3 regions of the Microbacterium lacusdiani genome follow, and region 3 is predicted to be linked to each of the others. Evidence: riboswitches for the same ligand, from Rfam matches in the RefSeq annotation. Region 3 holds a riboswitch; each other region holds the start of a gene.
The links. Region 3 has a riboswitch for thiamine pyrophosphate ahead of thiC (phosphomethylpyrimidine synthase ThiC). Riboswitches for the same ligand answer to the same signal wherever they lie in the genome.

Region 1 (7,369 bases), on a different contig from region 3:
CCCTACATCGTGATCTGGGGCTTCGTGTACGCCGCCTCGGCCATGAGCTCGACCGCCCTGCCGATCGCGGCGCTGTTCCCCGAGGGGACGTTCTTCGCCCAGGTGTGGCCGTGGGCCATCGCGATGGGCCTGCTGGGCTTCGTGCTCGTGTGGTTCGGCCGGTACCGCTTCTTCGAGCGCATCACGGCGTTCCTCGTCGGCCTCATGTTCGTGACGATCGTCATCCTGGCGGTCATCGCCGCACCGAACTTCCTCGAGACGATCGGCGGCCTGGTGCCGATGATCCCCGAGGGCGGCGTGTTCAACACGCTCGCGCTCGCGGGCGGCGTCGGCGGCACCATCACGCTCGCGGCATACGGCTACTGGCTGCGCGAGAAGGGCTGGGACAAGCCGCGCTTCCTGCGCGTGATGCGCATCGACAACACCATGGCGTACGTCATGACCGGCATCTTCGTGATCTCGATGCTGATCGTCGGCGCCGAGGTCGTCCGCGCCGCCGGCGTCGCGCTCGCGGCCGGCGACCAGGGCCTGCTCGAGCTCGACGGCGTGCTGCGCGAGCGCTACGGCGACTTCATCGGCGTCTGGTTCCTCATCGGCTTCTGGGCCGCCGGCTTCTCGTCCGTGCTCGGCGTGTGGAACGGCGTCTCGCTGATGTTCGCCGACTTCATGGGCAACGTCACGGGCAAGGGATCGGACCACCCCGACTCGCGCCTGAACGGCAAGTGGTTCAAGGTCTACCTGCTGTGGCTGACCTTCCCGCCGATGCTCATGCTGTTCCTGAACCAGCCGATCTTCCTCGTCCTGCTGTACGGGTTCCTCGGCGCGCTGTTCATGCCGTTCCTCGCGATCACGCTGCTGCCGATCCTGAACACGGATCGCGTCCCGCGCGAGTACCGCAACAAGTGGTACCTGAACGTCGCGCTCGGCATCACGGCGCTGCTGTTCATCGTCCTGGGCGTCTACCAGGCGGTGCAGGCGATCACCAAGGCGTTCGGCGGCTGACGGCCGTCCTCGCCGCGCGGGCCCCCGACCTCCCGTCGGGGCCCCGCGTGCGTTCGGGCATGGACGGGGCATGCCTGTCCCCGCGGAGGAGACGGTCGTGTCGGCGCGGGTGCGCGACCCGAGCCGACCTCAGGACGGGCCGACGATGAAGTTCCACGAGCCCGTCGCGACGGCCACGGCCACGGCCGTGAGGCCGATCCCGGCGCCGGCCGCGAGCAGCAGCCACTCGCGCGCGCCCCACGGCGAGACCCGCGCCCAGGTGCGCTCCGCGTGAGCGCCGAAGCCGCGCGCCTCCATGGACGTCGCGAGCGCCGAGCCGCGCCGGATGGCGAGCACGATCAGCGCGAAGGCCATTCCCAGCACGCGGCGCAGCCGTCCGGTGTCCGCGACCCCGCGCGCGCGGCGCGCGACCTCCAGCTCCCGCCAGTCGTCGACCAGCAGCCCCACCAGGCGCAGGCCGCCCAGCGCGCCGAGGACGAACCGCGCGGGCAGCCGCGCCCGCTGCGCCAGGCCGTCGGCCAGATCCGTCGGATCGACCGTCGCGAACAGCACGACGCTCGGCAGCGCGAGCGCCAGGATGCGCAGGACGGTGGCCGCGGCGAGCGCGAGAGAGCCGTCCGAGATGCGCACGAAGAGCCAGTCCAGGTGCACCGTGCCCGACGTCTCGCCGTAGAGCGCGATGGTCACCCCGGTGAGCGGAGCCGCGATCCACACGGGCGCCGTGCGCGCCCAGAAGCGACGCCATCCGAGACCCGACATCGCCAGCAGCGGCACGGACAGGAGCAGCGCGACGGCCGCCGACACCCAGTCGATCGTGAGCACCAGCGGGGCGGCCATGAGGAGCGCGGCGCCCAGCTTCGCGACCGGGTTGACGCGGGCGAGCGGGCCGGCGGGGACCAGCGGGGTCGGAAGGATCATGTCCCGACCCCGGCCGTGAGGCTGAGGCGGCGCGCGTGCAGCGCCTCGAGCACATCGGCGTCGTGCGTGATCGCGACGACGCCCGCCCCGGGCGCCCCGTCGCGGCCGTCGCGCAGCGACGCGATGATCGCGACCAGCTCGGCCCACGTGCGCGCATCCTGGCCGAACGTCGGCTCGTCGAGCACGACCACCCTCGGACGCGTCGCCAGCATCGCGGCGACGGTCAGCCTCCGCTTCTCGCCGCCGGAGAGCGTGTGGGGGTTGGCCTCGGCGAGATGCGCGAGCCGGAGCCGCTCGAGCAGCTCGTCGACCCGCGCCGCGATCTCGCCCTCGGGCAGGCGCAGGGCGCGGGGACCGACCTCGAGCTCGCGGCGGACGGTGGTGGAGAGCAGCTGGTGATCCGGGGACTGCAGCACGGTCCCGATGCGCGTGAGCAGCTGCCGCGACGACCAGCGGATCGGCGCCTCGCCGATCCCGCCCGCGAGCGCCGGCCCGGCGACGACCCGGCCTCCCGCCGGCGGAAGCAGCCCGGCCAGCGTGCGGCCGAGCGTCGACTTGCCCGCGCCGTTCGGCCCGACGACGCCGAGGACCTCGCCGGCGCGCACGTCCACGTCGAGCGGGCCCGCCACGCGGCGGCCGCGTGCGCGCGCGACCTCGAGCGCGCGTCCCGACAGCAGGACCTCGCCGGGCGCCGCGGCCGGCGGCGCCGGGTGGCGCGGCGGGATCCCGGGCACCCAGACGCCGAGCGCGGCGAGCTCGGCGCCCCGGTCGCGCAGCACGTCGGCGACCGGACCGTCCGCGATCACGCCCGCGTCCCCCGCTCCCAGCACGATGATCCGGTCGACGATCGGCAGCCACACGTCCACGCGATGCTCCACCACGACGAGGGTCGCGCCCGTGCGGTCCAGTACGCGGCCCACGGCGTCACGCACCGCGATCGCGCCCGCGGGATCGAGGTTGGCGGTGGGCTCGTCGAGCAGCAGCAGCCCGGGGCGCATGGCGAGCGCCCCGGCGAGCGCGAGGCGCTGCTTCTGTCCGCCGGACAGCGCGGTCGTGGACCGGTCGAGCGGCACGTCGAGGCCCACGAGGTCGAGCGCCTCGCCGACGCGCGGCCAGATGTCGTGCCGCGGCACCCCGAGGTTCTCGCAGCCGAACGCGACGTCGTCGCCGACGCGGTGCAGGACGGCCTGGGTGTCGGGATCCTGCTGCACCAGCCCGGCGCGACCGCGGACCGCCGCGGGCGGGTGCCCGTCGATCGTCAGGGTGCCGGCGTGCTCGCCCTCGTCGTCGCCGCCCAGCACGCCCGCGAGGGCGTGCAGGAGCGTGGACTTGCCCGAGCCGCTCGCGCCGAGCAGCAGGACGCGTTCGCCCGCGTCGATCCGCAGGTCGATGCCGGAGGCGGCCCACGCGCGGCGGCTGGCGTAGCGCCATCCCCAGCCGCGCGCCTCGACGGCGGCCGGGGACACGGCCCCGGTCGCCGGAGAGGCCGTCACGTCAGACGCGCCTGGCGACCGCGCGCCCGGCCGCGAACCGGTTCAGCGCGCCGGTCGCCGCGAGGCCGCGGACGATCGCCCAGCCGCCGAGCCCCGCGATGACCGCGCCCGACACCGTGGTCGAGGCGATGTACACGGTCGTGAACAGCGCGTCGGCGCCCGCGTACCAGAGGACGCGGTCGTTGATGCCGGCCGCGAGGCCCGCGCCGGCGCCCGCCAGCACCGCGACCGGCAGGCGGAACGACCTGTACAGGAAGATCGCGAGGATGATCTCGGCGCCGAGGCCCTGCACGAGGCCCGACACGATCGTCAGCGCGCCCCACTGGTTGCCGACGAGCGCGGAGATGACCGCGGCGAGCAGCTCGGTGTAGAGCGCGGCGCCCGGCTTGCGGATGACGAGGCCGCCGATCACCCCGGCGATGAGCCAGGGGCCGGTGAGCAGGCCGCCCAGACCGGGCAGCAGCGGCGCGAGCAGCTCGCTCGGGCCGATGTAGGCGACGTTCCAGACGAGGAACACCACGGCGCAGGCCACGGCGATGACGCTGGCGACGACGATGTCGACGACGCGCCAGGTGAAGCGGCGGGTGCCCGGGGTGGCGGGTGCGGACGTGTTCATCTCTCTCCTCCCTGCGCCGGCATGATCCGGATCAGGTTCGACGGTCGAAGCGCGGGTCGCTTCCTCTCAGCCCGGCTCGCCGGACTCCCGTGGTGTGTGAGGGACATTCTAGGGCGATCCGGCGGGTGAGGTTCGCCGCCGGGGCCCGCGATCTCCGGCTGACTCCCGGCATCCGCGGGTACCGTAGGCGGGTGGCAATCGACGACTCCCCCCACGACGATCTCCGCGAGGATCTCCGCGGCTCGATCGACGATGCGTCCGTCGCCACGGTGCCGGTGGCAGCGACCCCCGTCGCCGAGGCGCCGCGTCGCCCGCGCCGCGCGGTGACGGCGCACGACATCGACCCCCTGCCCGAGACGCCCGTGGTGCCCGAGCAGCCCGCGATCCGCCGCGGCATCGGCTCGCTCTTCGACCAGCGCACCGCCGATGCGCCCGTGACCGAGGCGGCCACGGCCCTGGCGGGCGCCGCGCTGACGGATGCGCCCCCGGCGGTTGCTCCGACCGGGGCCGAGGCGCTGGCCGTGCCCGCACCGGAGACCCCGACGTCGCTCGAGGAGGCCGCCGGCGCCGCGGTCGAGGCGCCGGACGCAGCGGTGGCGGACGCGCCCCGCACCGACACCGCCGCTCTGGCCTGGATCGACCCGGCCACCGTCGCCCTCAAGCCCGAGGCGGCCCCCGCGCCGTCGCCCGCGTTCGACCTGGTCCCCACCCGCCGCGAGAGGCGCCCCTCCGTCGCGGCCCCGCTGATCACAGCCGGCGTCCTCGCGCTCGGCTACGTGGGCGGCTGCGCCTTCTGGCCGCTCGCGAACGTCGCCCCCGCGGTCTCGGCCGCGACGGTCGACCCGGCGCCCGGTCATCCGCTCGCCGTGACCTGGCCCGCGGACGGCTCCGCCGCCGTCGGCGCCGAGGGCCTCGGCACGGTCCCGGCCTCCAGCGCCGCGCCCGCGCCCATGGCCAGCATCGCCAAGGTCGTGACCGCGCTCATGATCCTCGAGAAGGCGCCGCTCGCGGTGGGCGAGCAGGGGCCGTCCTACGCGTTCGACTACGCTGACAGCCAGGAGTACTGGCAGTACCGCGTGGCGAACGAGTCGGCGCTCGACGTGCCCGTGGACGGCACGCTCACGCAGCGGCAGCTGCTCGAGGGCATCCTGATCGGCTCGGCCAACAACTACGTGGATCGCCTGACGACGGAGCTGTGGGGCTCGAAGGACGCGTTCGCCCTCGCCGTGCCGGAGTGGCTCCAGGCGCACGGCCTGTCGGGCATCACGATGGTCGACCCGAGCGGCATCGACCCGGACAACACGGCGACCCCCGCGTCGCTGGTCACCCTCGCGAGACTGGCGCTGGCGAACCCCGTGATCGCGGAGATCGTGGCGATGCCCGAGACGGAACTCCCGGGCGCCGGCGTGGTCGAGAACAGCAATCCGCTGATCGGCGATCCCGGCGTCGTCGGCATCAAGACCGGCACCCTGTCCGAGTGGTGGATCGAGTCGTGGAACCTGCTCACGGCCAAGGACGTCACGATCGGCCAGACCACCGTGCGGCTGTACGCCTCGGTGCTCGGCCAGCCCGACGAGGAGACCCGCGCGAGCGTCAGCCGCACGCTGCTCGAGCAGGTGGAGCAGTCCCTGCAGCCCGCCCCGACCGTCGCATCCGGCACCACCGTCGCGAACGTCACGACCGAGTGGGGCGAGCCGGTCGAGGTGGTCACGGGCGACGACGCCGAGGTCGTGCTGTGGGACCGCGGCAGCCCCGAGGTCCAGTCGGACTACGAGGTCGAGGTCGGCACCGCGTCGGGCGCGGAGGTCGGCACGCTCACCGCGACTGGGCCGTTCGACTCGGCCACGGTCCCCCTGGTGCTCGAGGGCGACCTCGAGGGCCCCAGCCTGCTCTGGCGGCTCTCGCACCCGCTCGACCTGCTCGGCCTGCAGTAGCGCGCCGCCGCACGCGCCCGACCCCGCCCTGGCGCGAGGAGAAATCCCCGATCCAGGACGAATGCCCATGAGATCGGCCTCGCGCGTGGATTTCTCCTCCGCGGAGGTCGGCGTTCAGCGGCGGATGCGGTGCAGCCCCTGCGCGATGGCGGTCACCACGAGGTCCTGCACCGCGGCCCAGTCGTCCATGATCTGCCAATAGCCGATCCGGATGACGTGGTAGCCCATCAGGCGCAGGCGAGCGTCGTGCTCGTTGTCGCGCAGGCGCTGAGCGTCGACGTGATGACCGCCGTCGATCTGGATCACCAGCCGGTCGCCGATGAGGAGATCGACGGGCCGCGCGGCGATGACCACCTGGCGCCGGATCGGCAGCCCCAGCCGGAGGAGGCGCAGGCGCGAGAACACGATCGACTCGGTGCCCTCATCCGCGAGCGGCCGCGCATCCGCGAGCAGCCGTCGGGCGTCGGGCGGCAGCGGCAGGCCGCGCAGCACGTCGAGGTCGACGAGGTGCCTCCGGATGGCCGCCTCCCACGCCGCAAGGCCGGCCTCGTAGGGCTGGCACGTCGCGAGGATCACCAGCGCGTTGATCAGCGAATCCTCGAGAGCATCGGGGTCGCGCGGGATGACCGGGGTCGCCCAGTGCACGTGCGCGGTCGTCTCGCGCTGCAGCTGTCCGTTCGGGCGGATGGCGACGTGCGGTTGCGTCACGGCATCGGTCCAGAGCCCGCGCCGCTGCGCGACCGTGACGCACGAGAGCACCACGCCGACCTCGACCGCCGAGCGCCAGGCCGGGTCGACGGAGGGCAGGCACATCCAGCCGTGGCGGGGTCGCTGCACCGCGCCGCTGTGCAGCGCGCCGCGCAGCGCGTGCCGCGTGACACCGAGCCTGTGGAGCGCGGGGGTGCGCGCGATGCCTCCGAAGCGGGCGAGCGCGGTGACGGGATCCATGCGCCCATGCTGGCCACCCGGCCCGGTCCGCGGCCGGCCTGGCTCCCCCGGATGAGCAACCGGGCCATCCCTGGGCCTGTGGACGACGCCGGCCGGCGAGGTGACCGCCTCCAGCGGAGGAGGAATCCACCTGCGAGGAGCGGAGCGCCGGGTTCCGCCCTCGGAGGTGGATCCCTCCTCGGCTCAGGTCGCGTCAGGCCGTGGGCTCCTCCGGCGCGCCCGCGGCGGCGGGCACCTCGACGGCCGCGGTGTCCGTGGCCGCCTCCTGCGCCTCGACCGCGTCGAGGTCGACCGCGGCATGCTCGAACTGCGACCGGTACAGGCGCCAGTAGGCGCCCCCGCGGGCGATCAGCTCCTCGTGCGTGCCCTGCTCCACGATGTCGCCGTGCTCCATCACGAGGATGAGGTCGGCGTCGCGGATGGTCGACAGGCGGTGCGCGATCACGAACGACGTGCGG
Region 2 (7,369 bases), on a different contig from region 3:
CCAGCGCCTCGGCGGCGGCGATCGCTCCGCGCAGCCACTCGCGCGCCAGCCCGGTCGCCACGACCCAGTCGCCGTGGCGGGCGAACAGCGTCGCGAGCGCGGACGACAGCGAGCAGCCCGTGCCGTGCGTGCTGCGCGTCTCGATGCGCCGGCCGGCGAACTCCGCGAGCACGCCGTCGGCGGACACGAGCGCGTCGGGGCAGGCGGGTCCCGGCAGGTGCCCGCCCTTGGCGAGGACCAGAACGCCGTGCCGCTCCGCCAGCGCGCGGGCCTGGCGCAGCGCGGCGGGCCAGTCGCCCGCCACGTCCTCGCCGACCAGCACGGCCAGCTCGGGAAGGTTCGGCGTCACGACGTCGGCCCGGGCGATGAGGTCGTGGAGCGCGTGCTCCGCGTCGTCGTCGATCAGGCGGTCGCCGCTCGTGGCGATCATGACGGGGTCGACGACCACGGCGGGCCGCTCGGCGAGCGCGTCGAGCCACCCGACCACCTCGGCGATCACCGCGGCGCCGCCGATCATCCCCGTCTTGACCGCGTCGATCCGGATGTCGGACGCCACCGCGTCGAGCTGGTCGCGCACGAACCCCGGCGGCGGGACGTGCACGCCGCTGACGGCGCGCGTGCTCTGCGCCGTCAGGGCGGTGAGAGCGGCCATGCCGTAGCCTCCGCTCGCCAGGATGGACTTCAGATCCGCCTGCACGCCCGCCCCGCCCGAGGGATCGGAGCCCGCGATCGAGAGCACGTTCGGGATGCGGGTCGACGCCTCGCGCCCGCGCATCAGGCGACCTCCGCCCACTCGTTCCGCAGCGACCGCGCGGCGTGGGCGGGGTCCTCGGCGGCGCACACGGCGCGCACGACGGCCAGCCCGGCCGCCCCGGCGCGCCGCGCCTCAGCGGCGTCGCCGTGCCCGACGCCGCCGATCGCCACACAGGGCAGGCCCGCGAGCGCCGCGAACTCGGCGAACCCGCGCCAGCCCAGCGGCTCGGGGTGGTCGGGCTTGGTCGGCGTCGCGCGGATCGCACCGACGCCGAGGTAGTCGGCCGTGCCGGCGGGGAGCGCGCGCAGCGCCGCGAGCTCATGCGGGCGGCTCGCGCTCAGGCCCACGATCGCGCCCTCGCCGAGCAGCGCGCGCACGCGGTCGACGGGCAGATCGCTCTGGCCCACGTGCACGCCGTCGACCCGGGCGCCAGCCGCCCGCGCGGCGAGCACGACATCCACCCGGTCGTCCACCACGAGCGCGGCGCGCCCGGCCACCGCCTCGGCGGAGCGCTCGACGACGTCGAGCAGCTCCGCTCCCCCGAGCTCCTTGCCGCGCACCTGCACGATCGTCGCGCCGCCGTCGACCGCCCGGCGCACGACGTCCGCGACGGCCGCCAGATCGCGCCCGGCTCGGGAGAGGATCGTGGCGACGTCGGCGACGACGTACGTGCACAGGTCGAGCGCGCGGCTCACGCTCCGGCTCCGGCGAGGAGCGGCTCGCGGCCCGCGAGGGCGGCGGGCTCGACCGTGGCCAGCGCATCCAGCAGCGCGACCGCGAAGCCGCCCGGGGCCGGCGCGACGGCGGCCGCGCGCTCCGCGGCCTCCGCGTAGAGCACGTGCGCGGCGACCGCCCCCGCGAAGGCGTCGCCGCCGGCGGCCGCGACGGCCGCGCCCACGATCGCGCCGAGCGCGCATCCGGCGCCCGTGACCCGGGTGAGGAGCGGATCGCCGCCGTGGACCCGGACGACCCGGCCGCCGTCCGCGATCAGGTCCACGGGTCCGGACACGGCGACGACCGCGCCGGTGCTCCGCGCCAGCTCGCGCGCGATTCCCGCCGTCTGCTCGACGTCGTCGGCGGCGTCGACGCCGCGGCCGCGTCCGCCCGCGCCGGCGAGCGCGAGGATCTCGGACGCGTTCCCGCGGATGACCGCCGGGCCGTCGGCGAGCAGCTCGCGCGCGAAGTCCGTGCGCAGGGACAGCGCGCCCACGCCGACGGGGTCGAGCACCCACGGCGTGCCCGCGGCTCCGGCGGCCGCGACCGCCTCGCGCATGGCCTCGCGCTGCTCGGCGCGCGGCGTGCCCAGGTTCACCAGCAGCGCCGACGCGACGCGCGCGCACTCGCGCGCCTCGCCCGGGACGTCCGCCATGACCGGCGACGCCCCCGCGGCCAGCAGCGCGTTGGCGGTGAAGTTCACCACCACGGAGTTGGTGATGCACTGCACCAGCGGTGCGTCCTCGCGCAGCCGTGCCAGCACGGCTCCCGCATCCGGACCGGACGACAGATACACGTCACTCATCAGCGACATCCCTCCGCTCGTACTAACGAGATCAGGTCGATACGGGTGTGATCTCAGTCCCCCGGTGGGGACACCCCGTGCCACTGCGAGCGATCCTATCCGGGTTGCGCCTCCCGGGCGGGCGACCTCGACCGCATAGGCTCGAGGGGTGAGCAGGACGCCGGATGCGCAGGATCAGGAGCGGGGCGCGACCGCCTCGGGCGACGAGATCCGGGTGGCCGTGTCGACCGTGATCTTCTCGCTCCGCCCCGATCCCGACTCGGATCGGCTGATGATCCCCCTGGTGCGACGCACGCGCGACCCGTTCGAGGGCATGTGGGCGCTGCCCGGCGGCTGGCTGGACGTGGCCGAGGGCCTCGGCGAGGCCGCGTCGCGCACGCTCGCCGAGACCACCGCGCTCACGCCCAGCTACCTGGAGCAGCTGTACACGTTCGGCGACGTCGACCGCTCCCCGACGCGGGTCGTCTCGGTCGTGTACTGGGCGCTGCTGCGCTCCGACCTCGTGGACGCGCAGCGCTCGGTCGTCGGCGCGCCCGAGAACGTCGAGTGGTTCGACGTCGACGACCTGCCGGCGCTCGCGTTCGACCACAACCGGATCGCCGAGTACGCGCTGTGGCGCCTGCGGAACAAGGTGGGCTACAGCCGCATCGCGGCGGGCCTGCTGCCCGACGAGTTCACGCTCACAGAGCTGCGCGAGGTGTACGAGTCCGTGCTCGGCCGCCGGCTCGACCCCTCCAACTTCCGCCGCCTGCTCGAGGGCTCCGAGGCGCTCGTGCCCACCGAGTCCTTCCGCACCGGCAAGCACCGCCCCGCCCGCCTCTACCGCTACAACGCGGAAGCTGAGTCTTTCTAGAAGCGCCTCGCACGCTCGCTTTGCTCGCACGACCGTAGATGCAGGGAGTTGCTGCCGACCCTCACCCCCGGTCGTTGAGCGACGAGCGCCAGCGAGGAGTCGAAACGACGCCGAACCTCCCCAGCCGGCCGGGACGATCCGGCCACGTTTCGACTTCGGCGCTGGCGCGCCTCCGCTCAACGACCACGGGTTGGCCATCGACCGCCGTGCGAGCGAAGCGAGTCGAAGCCGCGGCTCCACGCCGGGGCGTGAGCGGAAAGTGATCGAAATTGCGGTTCTGGTCAATGTGACTTAATCTGGGCGCGACAGTAAGTGTCGTTTCGACCAGAAGGCGAGGGCTCACATGGCCGCCTCTCCCCTGACCCTCGCGCCGCGCCCCGCCGTCGATGCGTCCGTGGACCACGGCATCCAGGCGATCGTGGCCGGCACCGCCGCGGGCAGCACGTGCTCGACGGACCTCGCGGCCACGCCCTGGACCTTCGACACGGTCCCCGGCTACGGCCCCGGCGCCTCGATGGGCGACGTGATCCCCACCGGGTCGCCGCGCCAGGGCGAGCTGCCCGCCGCGTATCGCGAGGCGTCCGAGGACGAGCTGCACGCGCGCATCCGCGCGGCCAAGGAGACCCTCGGCGACCGCGTCGTGGTGCTCGGCCACTTCTACCAGCGCGACGAGGTCGTTCGGCACGCCGACTACGTGGGCGACTCGTTCCAGCTCGCGAACGCCGCCAAGGCCCACCCCGAGGCCGAGGCGATCGTGTTCTGCGGCGTGCATTTCATGGCCGAGACCGCCGACCTGCTGTCGGGCCCCGACCAGGCGGTCATCCTGCCCAACCTCGCGGCGGGCTGCTCGATGGCGGACATGGCCGACATCGACCAGGTCGAGGAGTGCTGGGAGCAGCTCGAGGACGTCTACGGCGCGCTGGACGAGCCCGACGCCGACGGCCTCCTGCCGGTGATCCCGGTCACCTACATGAACTCCTCGGCGGCGATCAAGGGCTTCGTGGGCCGCCACGGCGGCATCGTCTGCACATCGTCCAACGCGCGCACCGTGCTGGAGTGGGCGTTCGCGCGCGGGCGCCGCGTGCTGTTCTTCCCCGACCAGCACCTGGGGCGCAACACCGCCAAGGCCATGGGCGTGCCGCTCGAGCAGATGCCCATGTGGAACCCCCATCGCCCGCTCGGCGGCTCGTCCGAGCAGGACCTGCGCGATGCGCGCGTGATCCTGTGGCACGGCTTCTGCTCGGTGCACCGGCGGTTCACTGTCGACCAGATCGACAGGGCGCGCGCCGAGCACCCCGGCGTGCGCGTCATCGTGCACCCCGAGTGCCCGATGCCCGTCGTCGACGCGGCCGACGAGGCCGGCTCGACCGACGTCATCCGGCGCGCGATCGAGAGCGCGACCGCGCCCACGACGTTCGCGATCGGCACCGAGATCAACCTGGTCCAGCGCCTCGCGGCGCAGCACCCGCAGCACACGATCCTCTGCCTCGACCCCGTGGTGTGCCCCTGCTCCACGATGTACCGGATCCACCCGGGCTATCTCGCGTGGACGCTCGAGGAGCTCGTGGCCGGCCGCGTCGTGAACCGGATCACGGTGGCGGACGAGGTCGCGGCGCCCGCGCGGGTCGCGCTGGAGCGGATGCTCGCCGCGAAGCCCGCGTCAGCGACGCCCGCCCGGACGGCCTGACATGACGCGCGCGCTGATCGTCGGCAGCGGGATCGCCGGCCTGTTCTGCGCGGTCCACGCCGCGCATCGGGGCGTCGACGTCACGCTCGTCACCAAGGGCTCCGCGGATCAGGGCTCCACGCGGCACGCCCAGGGCGGCATCGCGGGCGTGGTGATGCCCGAGGACCGCCTCGAGGACCACGTCGCCGACACGCTCGCGGCGGGCGCGGGCCTGTGCGACGAGGACGCCGTGCGCGTGCTCGTCCAGGAGGGCCCGGAGCGGATCGGCGAGCTCGCCCGCTGCGGCGTCGAGTTCGACCGCGACGCCTCCGGTCGCCTGCAGCACGGCCTGGAGGCCGCGCACTCGTTCCCGCGCATCCTGCACGCCGGCGGCGACGCCACGGGCCTCGCGATCGAGACGGCGCTGCTGCGCACCGCGCGCCGGATGGGCATCCGCATCGTCGAGCACGCGTTCCTGCTCGACCTCGCGATCGGGCGCACGGGCGCCGTGACGGGCGCGCGCGTCCGCATCGACGGCCGCGACGCGGTGCTGTCCGCCGACGCCGTGGTGCTGGCCACGGGAGGCGCGGGCATGCTGTACGCCCGCACCACCAACCCGGCCGTCGCCACGGGGGACGGCATCGCCGCGGCCCTGCGCGCGGGCGCCGCCGTGGCCGACCTGGAGTTCGTGCAGTTCCACCCGACGGTGCTGATCGCCGACGGGCCGGCCCCCGGCGATCCGTTCCTGATCTCGGAGGCCGTGCGCGGCGAGGGCGCGGTGCTGATCGACGACGACGGGCGGCGCTTCGCGTTCGACGCGCATCCGGACGGCGAGCTCGCGCCGCGCGACGTCGTCGCCCGCGCGATCGCGAACCGGATGGCGGCGCAGGGCGGCCGTCCCGTGCGCCTGGACGCCACGGCGCTCGGCGCCGACCCGCTGCGCACCCGCTTCCCCTCGATCGATGCGGCCGTGCGGGCGCGCGGCCTCGACTGGGCGTCCGAACCCATTCCGGTGACGCCCGCGGCGCACTACCTCATGGGCGGCGTGCGCACGGACCTGGAGGGTCGCACGACGCTCCGGGGGCTCTACGCGGTCGGCGAGACCGCGCGCACCGGCGTCCACGGCGCGAACCGCCTCGCGTCCAATTCGCTGCTGGAGGGCGCCGTGTTCGGGGCGCGCGCCGCGATCGCGATCGCCGAGCGCGGCCGGCGGCGGTCCGGCTGGCCGGGCCCCGAGCCGACGGCGGCCGCCGCCGAACCGGTCGCCGCGGCCGCCGATGCGCCGCCGTTCACGCGCGCCGCCCTGCGCGCGCTGATGTGGGAGCACGTCGGTCTGGTCCGCGACGAGGCGGGGCTGGCGCGCGCGGGCGCGGTCGTGGCGGCGTGGCGCCGCGACGCCACGACCCCGCGCACGGTCGCCGAGCATGAGGACGCCGGCATGCTTCTCGTGGCCGCGGCGACCATCGCCGCGGCGAGCGCGCGGACCCGATCCGTCGGCGCCCACTTCCGATCCGACGAGCCGCGGCTCTCGGGCGGGGCGCATCCCCCGGTCGAGTCCCGAGCCGCCGATCCCGCCTACGACCTCACGCCGGCAGGAGCCGCATGCTGACCCCGCAGACCATCGACCGCGTCGTCGGCGCGGCGCTCGAGGAGGACGCACCCTGGGGCGACCTCACCGCGCAGGCGTTCCTTCCCGCCGAGGCGACCGCACGGGCCGAGCTCGTCGCCCGGGAGGCCGGCGTGTTCAGCGGCGGAGCGGTCTTCGCGGCCGCCTTCCGCCTCACGGACCCGGCCATCCGGGTCGACGTGAGCGCGCGGGACGGCGAGACGTTCGACGCGGGCGCGGTGCTCGCGGTCGTGAAGGGCCCGGCGCGCGCCGTCCTGACCGCCGAGCGCGTGGGGTTGAACTTCGCGCAGCGGATGTCGGGCATCGCGACCCTGACCGCGCAGTACGTCGCGGCCGTGGCGAACACCGGCGCGCGCATCGTCGACACCCGCAAGACCACCCCGGGGCTGCGGGCGTTCGAGCGGCACGCCGTGCGCTCGGGCGGCGGCTTCAACCACCGTCACTCGCTGTCGGACGCCGTGATGGCGAAGGACAACCACCTCGCCGTGCTCGCGGCGGGTGCGAAGGGCGCCGACTGCGCCGCCGCCCTCACGAACGCGCTGCGCGCGGGCATCGCGCGCCTGCCCCACACCACGCACGTCGAGGTGGAGGTCGACAGGCTCGACCAGATCGAGCCGGTCCTGGCTGCGGGCGCGCACACGGTCATGCTGGACAACTTCGCGCTCGACGACCTGAGGCGCGGCGTCGACCTGATCGCGGGCCGCGCGGTCGTCGAGGCCTCGGGCGGCGTGACGCTGGACACCGTGCGCGCGATCGCCGAGACGGGCGTCGACGTGATCTCGGTCGGCGCGCTCACCCACTCCGCGCCGGCCCTGGACCTGGGCCTCGACGTCGAGATCGGCGACTGACGTGCCGCACCTCGACGCCCTGTACCTGGACCACGCGGCCACCACGCCCGTGCGGCGCGAGGTGCTCGAGGCCATGGCGCCGTACCTCACGGGCGAATTCGG
Region 3 (7,369 bases):
TGCCGAGCATGCCGGATCCGGCGATCTCGGCCGCGGCGGCGACCACCGCGCCGGGGCCGGGGAGCACGGCGGCGGGCGCCCATCCGGCCGCCGACACGAGCGCCCACGCCGCCACCAGGCCCACCGGCACGGCCGCGCGACGCACGACGCGCCACCCGGACCGTGCCGGCGCGGCGGCGGCGAGCGGGCGCGGAGCGACGAGCGTCGTCATCGCGGGTCAGCCGTCGAGGTCGGCCAGCAGGTCGGACGGAGCCAGCTCGGTCTGGATGACCCCCGCCCGGCGGAACAGGTCCAGCACGCGCTGGAGCCGCTCCGCGTCCGCGGGGCCCGGCACATGGACCTCGTAGCGCCCCTGCAGCTCGCGCAGCTCGTTCTCGTACGCGTCGCCCACGAGCGCGGTGGGTCCGGATTTCTCGAACACGTTGAGGAAGGCCTCGGGGTCCTCGTGCTGGCGGTCGAGCAGCTCCTGCAGCGTCTCGACGAACGCGACGCCGATCTCGGGATGCGCGTCGATCAGCTCGGACCGGAACGCGTACACGTTGTCGTCGACCGCGTCGAGCGAGCGCTCGGTCGCGAGCACCGTGCCGGTGCGGGCCGCCTGCGCGAAGTAGTCGCTGAACGTGCTCCACGCGTCGATCTGCCCGGACGCGAACGCCGCGACGCCGTCCGACGGCTGCAGCGCGACGCGCTCCACCGCGTCGAACGGGATCCCCGCCTGCTCGAGCGCGTCGAGCAGCAGGTACTCGCCCTTGCCGCCGGCGTTGACCGCGACGCGGCGGCCCACCAGGTCCTCGATCGTCTCGATGCCGGATCCGGGGGCCGCCACGATGCCCGCGTTCTCGGTCAGCACCTCGCGGCGCTGCACCGACACGATCTTCACGGGCAGGCCCTTGGCGGTCGCGCCCGCGATCGGCGCGAACGCGGCGTTCGCGACATCCAGCTGCCCCGCGTTGAACAGCGGCACGTTGGCCGTGAACGCGTACTCGCCGTCGACCCATTCGAGCTCGGCGCCGACCTCCGCGAACGCCTCGGCGAGCTCGCCGGTCTTCTTCGCGACGGCCAGCGGGCCCTGGTTGCCCGGGTCGTTGACCCGCACGACCACCGGCTCGCCCGACCCCGCCGCGGCGTCGCCCGCCGCGGGAGCCGCGGCGCATCCGGCGAGGCTCAGCGCGACCGCCGCCAGCGCGACGATCCCGGCCGCCCTCATCGGGCCGCCTCCGCGCGCAGCGCGGGAGCCGGGAGGTAGACCTGTCCGCCGGAGGCGGCGAACTCGGCGCTCTTCTCGGCCATGCCGGCCACCGCGGCCTGCGCCGCGGCGTCTCCGTACGTGTCGCGGATGTCCTGCGAGATGCGCATCGAGCAGAACTTCGGGCCGCACATCGAGCAGAAGTGCGCGGTCTTGGCGGGCTCGGCCGGCAGCGTCTCGTCGTGGAACTCCTGCGCCGTGACCGGGTCGAGGCCGAGCGCGAACTGGTCGCGCCAGCGGAACTCGAACCGCGCCTTCGACAGCGCGTCGTCGCGCGCGATCGCGCCCGGGTGGCCCTTGGCGAGGTCGGCCGCGTGGGCGGCGATCTTGTAGGTGATCACGCCGGTCTTGACGTCGTCGCGGTCCGGCAGGCCGAGGTGCTCCTTCGGGGTGACGTAGCAGAGCATGGCGGTGCCGTAGCGGGCGATCTCGGTCGCGCCGATCGCCGACGTGATGTGGTCGTAGCCGGGCGCGATGTCGGTGACCAGCGGGCCCAGCGTGTAGAACGGGGCGCCGTCGCACAGCTCCTGCTGGCGCTCGACGTTCTCGCGCACGAGGTGCAGCGGCACGTGGCCGGGTCCCTCGACCATGACCTGCACGTCGTGCGCCCACGCGCGGCGGGTCAGCTCCGCGAGCGTGTCGAGCTCGGCGAACTGGGCGGCGTCGTTCGCGTCCGCGATCGATCCGGGGCGCAGGCCGTCGCCCAGCGAGAACGCGACGTCGTACTGCGCGAAGATCTCGCACAGCTCGTCGAAGTGCTCGTACAGGAAGTTCTCGCGGTGGTGCGCCAGGCACCATCCGGCCATGATCGATCCGCCGCGCGACACGATGCCCGTCACGCGGTCGGCCGTCAGCGGCACGTAGCGCAGCAGCACGCCGGCGTGCACGGTCATGTAGTCGACGCCCTGCTCGCACTGCTCGATCACGGTGTCGCGGTAGATCTCCCACGTCAGCGCGCTCGCGTCGCCGTCGACCTTCTCGAGCGCCTGGTAGATCGGAACCGTCCCGATCGGGATCGGCGAGTTCCGGATGATCCACTCGCGCGTCGTGTGGATGTCGTTGCCGGTCGACAGGTCCATGAGCGTGTCGGCGCCCCACTTGGTCGCCCACTGCAGCTTCGACACCTCCTCGGCGATCGAGCTCGTCACGGCCGAGTTGCCGATGTTCGCGTTGATCTTCACGAGGAAGGCCTTGCCGATGATCATCGGCTCGGACTCGGGGTGGTTGATGTTGCTGGGGATGATCGCCCGCCCGGCCGCGACCTCGCTGCGCACGAGCTCGACGTCGCACTGCTCGCGCAGCGCCACGTACCGCATCTCGGGGGTGATGATCCCGCGGCGGGCGTAGTGCATCTGCGTCACGGTGCGGCCCGGCTTGGCACGGCGCGGCTCGGGCTTCGCGCCCGCCCAGCGCTGCGAGGGCGCGCCGCGGCGCACCGCCGCGCGGCCATCGTCGCTCAGCCGGTGCCCGCGCGCCTCGTACGGCTCGGTGTCGTCGCGCGCGGCGATCCACTCGGCACGCTGCGGCGGCAGGCCGCGCTCGGGCACGCTGCCGGGACCTGCCGTGCGGTACACGCGCAGCGGCGGGTTGGGCGTGCCGTCGGGCGAGTCCTCGAGCGCGATCTCGGTCACGGGGACGCGGATGCCGTGCGCGGCGTCCTCGACCCACGCGAGCGAGTGGGAGGGGTGCTGTTCGGTCCCGTGCTCTTCAGCGGATGCGTCGCCGGGAGCGGCGGGATCGACGGGAGGGATGGATGTCGGGAGAGCGCGCGCCACCATGGGCTGTCCTCACTTCCTACGCCGGTACGAGCCGGATCAGGTTCGACGGTCTCGGGCGGTGTCAGCCCGGTCTCAGCCTCTTCCGAGGCCCCCGTGTGGTCAGGACATGTGTATCACGAGCACCGGGAGTCGGCGCAAATCGGGCCGTGCGTCAGTCGAAGGCGAGCGGGTTCCAGAGACCGGGACGGTCCAGCGGCGCGTAGCGCACATCCGCGCGGCCGTCCTGGATCGACGCGACGCACGCGAGCAGCGACACGGTCGGGTAGCCGTGCGGATGGTTGTCGCGCACGATCGCGCGGTCATCGGTCGGCGGCAGCTCGGCCGTGCGGCCCAGCACCTCGAGCCACGGGCGCCACCAGGCGGCGTCCCCGTCGGTCGGGGCCTGCTCGAAGGCCTCATGCCACGCCGCGATGCGCGGGGTCGCGGGGTCGTCGACGCCGTCGTGCGCCAGCATGTGCGTGCCCGGGGCGAGGGTCTCGCGGCGCAGCTCGGCACCGTCCCAGGACGTCACCCGCACCTCGGCGCCGTCGACCTCGACCAGGTTGAACCCGAGCGTGCGCGGCGCGCCCTCGGGCGACGACCCGGCGACCGAGGCCAGCACGATCCCGCCGCGCGACTCGAGCTCGGCGGCATCCAGTCCCTCGGGGTACCCCGCCCGGTTCAGGAGCACCGCCAGCCGGCCGCCCTCGGCGGCGAGCCAGGCGCCGCCCGCGAGCCGGTCCTGCACGCCCACGAGCCCGGGCCGGTCCGGCCACCACGCGCCGAGCGGGTTCCACGGCCGGTTCGGATCCTCGTCCCGCACCGCGAGCAGGCGCACGGGCTCCGCCGAGGACTCCGGGACGCGGACGATCGCGGTGCACATGGTTCCATTCTCGGGTTCCGCGCGGGACTCGGCTTCGACTCGCCGCGCTCGCTCAGCCCGTTTCGACTCGGCTCCTTCGTCGCTCCGCTCGACGACCACAGGGTGATGCCGCGGGGCGTCGAGGGGCGTGAGCCACAATGAAGGCGTGAACATCGTCGTGGGCGTGACCGGCGGCATCGCCGCGTACAAGACCGTGCAGCTCGTGCGGCTGCTGGTGAAGGACGGGCACGAGGTGCACGTCGTGCCGACCGACGATGCGCTGCGCTTCGTCGGTCAGCCGACCTGGGAGGCGATCAGCCGCCACCCCGTGACGACGTCGGTGCACGACGACGTGGCGCAGGTGCGGCACGTCGCGCTCGGCCAGAACGCCGACCTCGTGGTCGTCGCCCCTGCCTCGGCGAACACGATCGCGAAGATGGCCGCGGGCCTGGCGGGCGACCTGCTCGGCACGACGCTGCTCGCCACGCGCGCGCCCGTGCTGATCGCTCCCGCGATGCACACCGAGATGTGGCAGCACGCCGCCACGCAGGCGAACGTCGCGACGCTCGCCGCGCGCGGCATCCGGATGATCGGCCCCGACAGCGGGCAGCTCACGGCTGACGACATCGGCCCGGGCCGGATGAGCGAGCCCGAGGCCCTCCACGCCGAGATCGGCCGGATCCTGCGGTCGCGCCGCGATCTCGCGGGGCTGCGCTTCGTGGTCTCGACGGGCGGCACGCGCGAGCCCATCGACCCGGTCCGCTTCCTCGGCAACCGGTCGAGCGGCAGGCAGGGAATCGCGGTCGCGCTCGCCGCGGCAGACCGTGGCGCCGAGGTCACGCTGGTCGCCGCGCACGTCGACGAGTCGGTCGCGGCGCCCGCCGTCGCGCACCCGGGCATCCGGATCGAGCGCGCCGGCACCGCCGCAGAGCTGGGGGAGCGGATGACCGCCCTCGCCGGCGACGCGGACGTGATCGTGATGACCGCCGCCGTGGCCGACTATCGCGTCGCCGACGTGGCCGACCACAAGCTGGCCAAGGAGGACGGCAAGCCCACGCTCGAGCTGGTCGAGAACGCCGACATCCTCAGCGGGCTCGCGGCCGCGCGGCGTCCGGGGCAGACCGTCGTGGGCTTCGCGGCCGAGATGCCGACCGCCGACGAGACCGTGCTCGAGCGCGGCATCCGCAAGCGCCGCCGCAAGGGCGCCGACCTGCTCGCGGTCAACGAGGTCGGCTGGGAGGCCGGCTTCGAGCGCGCCGACAACACGGTCACGGTCATCGGCCCGCACGACGCGCCGGTCGCGACCGCGAGCGGCAGCAAGCGCGAGGTCGCCGACGCGCTGCTCGACGCGATCCTGGCGGTCCGCGGGGCGCCGGCGCCCGCTCAGTAGGCTCGTGCGCATGAGCACCGAATGGGCCCACCAGCCGCTGGTGGACGACGCCACGGTCCGCACGAACACCGGCCGCGGCTGGGAGGACTGGGTCGCCGAGATCGACGGGGGTCAGGGCGCCGACGCGGGCCACACCGCGATCGCGCGCTGGCTGGTCGCCGACCTGGGCGTGCGGCCCCTCGCCGCCGTTAGGCTCGGGGCATGGCGACCATCGACATCCCCCGGATCACGCTCAACGACGGCACCGCGTTCGCCGAGCTCGGCCTCGGCACCTACAAGCTGACCGGGGAGGAGGGCATCGCGGCCATCGAGGCCGGCATCCAGACCGGCTACCGCGTGCTGGACACCGCGGTCAACTACGGCAACGAGCACGAGGTCGGCGAGGCCGTGCGCCGCAGCGGGATCGACCGCGACGAGATCGTCGTCACCACGAAGATCCCCGGCCGCCACCACGGCTACGACGAGGCGATCGCGAGCGGCCGCGAGTCCAACGCCACGATCGGCCTCGGCCGCATCGACCTGCTGCTCATCCACTGGCCCAACCCGAGCGTCGACAAGTACGTCGACACGTTCAAGGGCATGATCGCGCTGCGCGACGAGGGGCTCGTGCGCTCGGTCGGCGTCTCGAACTTCACCGAGGAGATGCTGCAGCGCCTGATCGACGAGACCGGCGTCGTCCCGGCCGTGAACCAGGTCGAGCTGCACCCGTACTTCCCGCAGACCGCGCTGCGCGCGTTCCACGCCGAGCACGGCATCCGCACCGAGAGCTGGAGCCCGCTCGCGCGGCGCAGCGAGCTGCTGACCGAGCAGCTCATCACCGACCTCGCCGAGGTGTATCAGGTGAGCCCGACGCAGGTCGTGCTGCGCTGGCACGTGCAGCTCGGCTCGACGCCCATCCCGAAGTCGGCGGATCCGGACCGCCAGCGCGAGAACGCCGACGTGTTCGACTTCACGCTCGACGACGAGCACGTCGAGGCGATCTCGGCCCTCGAGCGCGGACGCCTCTGGGACGGCGACCCGCTCACGCACGAGGAGTTCTGAGAACGGATGAGGCGCCCCCGCGGGGGCGCCTCATCCGTTCGGGCGACGGCCGCTACTGCTCCTCGTCCTCGAGGTCCTCGAAGTCCTCGTCGTCGTCCTCCTCGTTCTCCTCGAAGTCCTCCTCGTCGAGGATCGAGATCATCCACTTCACGCCGAAGCGGTCGGTGAGCATGCCGAACAGCCCGCCCCAGTCGGGCTCGGACAGCGGCAGCACGATGGTTCCGCCCTCCGAGAGGGCCTCCCACCACTCGGTGAGGTCCTCCTCCTCGTCGCCGCTGATCGAGATCGAGTGGCCGCCCGCGCCGTCGTAGGGCACGCCCTGCGGGGTGTCGCTCGCCATCAGCACCATGCCGTCGGGCGTCTCGAGCACGGCGTGCAGCACGAGATCGGCGTCGTCCGGGTGGTGGTCGATCTCGCTCTCGCCGAACGTCTCGATCTCGAGCTCGCCCCCGAACACCGACTGGTAGAACTCCATCGCCTCGCGCGCGGTGTCGTGGAAGTGGAGATACGGGTTGAGCACGGGCACGGCGGACTCCTGACGTGTCTGGCGGGCGGGGTCGCGATCAGTCTCGCCGCCCCGCGTCGCGCGTGGCAAGGGTCTGCGCGCGGCGTGTCCGGGTCAGCGGGCGGCGGCGGGCGGCGCCTCGGCGGCGGCGTCCGGAGGCAGAACGCGCACGGCGTGGCCCCACGGGTCGTCGAACGACAGCATCCGTCCGTCGTGCGCGGTCGGCACGCCGAAGTGCCGCAGCCGATCGTCCAGCGCGCCGAGGTCGTCCGCCGTCGGGACGGTGATGTCGACGAGTCCCAGGCCGAGGGTCATCCGGCGCCGGCCGGCCCCGCGGCTGCGCCACGTGTTCATCGCCATGTGGTGGTGGTAGCCGCCCGCGCTGACGAACAGCGCGGAGTCGCCGAGCGTCGACGTGGTGTCGAACCCGAGCCGGTCGACGTAGAACTCGCGTGCGGTCGCGACGTCGCCGACGCTCAGGTGCACGTGACCCACGCGCGCACCGCCGATCACCGGATCCTCGATCGCGGCGTCGGTGAGGTGCTCGCGCAGGAAGGCGTTCGGGTCC

Region 1: linked by a shared signal. The riboswitch ahead of ACYVGN_RS08960 (ECF transporter S component) and the one ahead of thiC (phosphomethylpyrimidine synthase ThiC) in region 3 are both predicted to bind thiamine pyrophosphate.
Region 2: linked by a shared signal. The riboswitch ahead of thiM (hydroxyethylthiazole kinase) and the one ahead of thiC (phosphomethylpyrimidine synthase ThiC) in region 3 are both predicted to bind thiamine pyrophosphate.

What each region holds. Positions count from the first base shown of each region.
Region 1 is NZ_BAAGXJ010000013.1:4,261-11,629, reverse strand. It holds gene ACYVGN_RS08975 (Nramp family divalent metal transporter) at 1-1,002, shown strand, start outside; gene ACYVGN_RS08970 (energy-coupling factor transporter transmembrane component T family protein) at 1,132-1,920, opposite strand; gene ACYVGN_RS08965 (ABC transporter ATP-binding protein) at 1,917-3,413, opposite strand; gene ACYVGN_RS08960 (ECF transporter S component) at 3,415-4,029, opposite strand; TPP riboswitch at 4,021-4,130, opposite strand; gene ACYVGN_RS08955 (D-alanyl-D-alanine carboxypeptidase family protein) at 4,221-5,963, shown strand; gene ACYVGN_RS08950 (endonuclease domain-containing protein) at 6,078-6,911, opposite strand; gene ACYVGN_RS08945 (ABC transporter ATP-binding protein) at 7,105-7,369, opposite strand, start outside.
Region 2 is NZ_BAAGXJ010000001.1:139,669-147,037, reverse strand. It holds gene thiD (bifunctional hydroxymethylpyrimidine kinase/phosphomethylpyrimidine kinase) at 1-775, opposite strand, end outside; gene thiE (thiamine phosphate synthase) at 775-1,449, opposite strand; gene thiM (hydroxyethylthiazole kinase) at 1,446-2,273, opposite strand; TPP riboswitch at 2,265-2,361, opposite strand; gene ACYVGN_RS00720 (NUDIX hydrolase) at 2,494-3,126, shown strand; gene nadA (quinolinate synthase NadA) at 3,470-4,813, shown strand; gene nadB (L-aspartate oxidase) at 4,815-6,401, shown strand; gene nadC (carboxylating nicotinate-nucleotide diphosphorylase) at 6,395-7,267, shown strand; gene ACYVGN_RS00700 (cysteine desulfurase family protein) at 7,269-7,369, shown strand, end outside.
Region 3 is NZ_BAAGXJ010000016.1:29,600-36,968, reverse strand. It holds gene ACYVGN_RS10030 (ABC transporter permease subunit) at 1-211, opposite strand, end outside; gene ACYVGN_RS10025 (ABC transporter substrate-binding protein) at 218-1,207, opposite strand; gene thiC (phosphomethylpyrimidine synthase ThiC) at 1,204-3,024, opposite strand; TPP riboswitch at 3,021-3,129, opposite strand; gene ACYVGN_RS10015 (NRDE family protein) at 3,176-3,886, opposite strand; gene coaBC (bifunctional phosphopantothenoylcysteine decarboxylase/phosphopantothenate--cysteine ligase CoaBC) at 4,032-5,255, shown strand; gene ACYVGN_RS10005 (aldo/keto reductase) at 5,457-6,296, shown strand; gene ACYVGN_RS10000 (VOC family protein) at 6,349-6,822, opposite strand; gene ACYVGN_RS09995 (VOC family protein) at 6,916-7,369, opposite strand, start outside.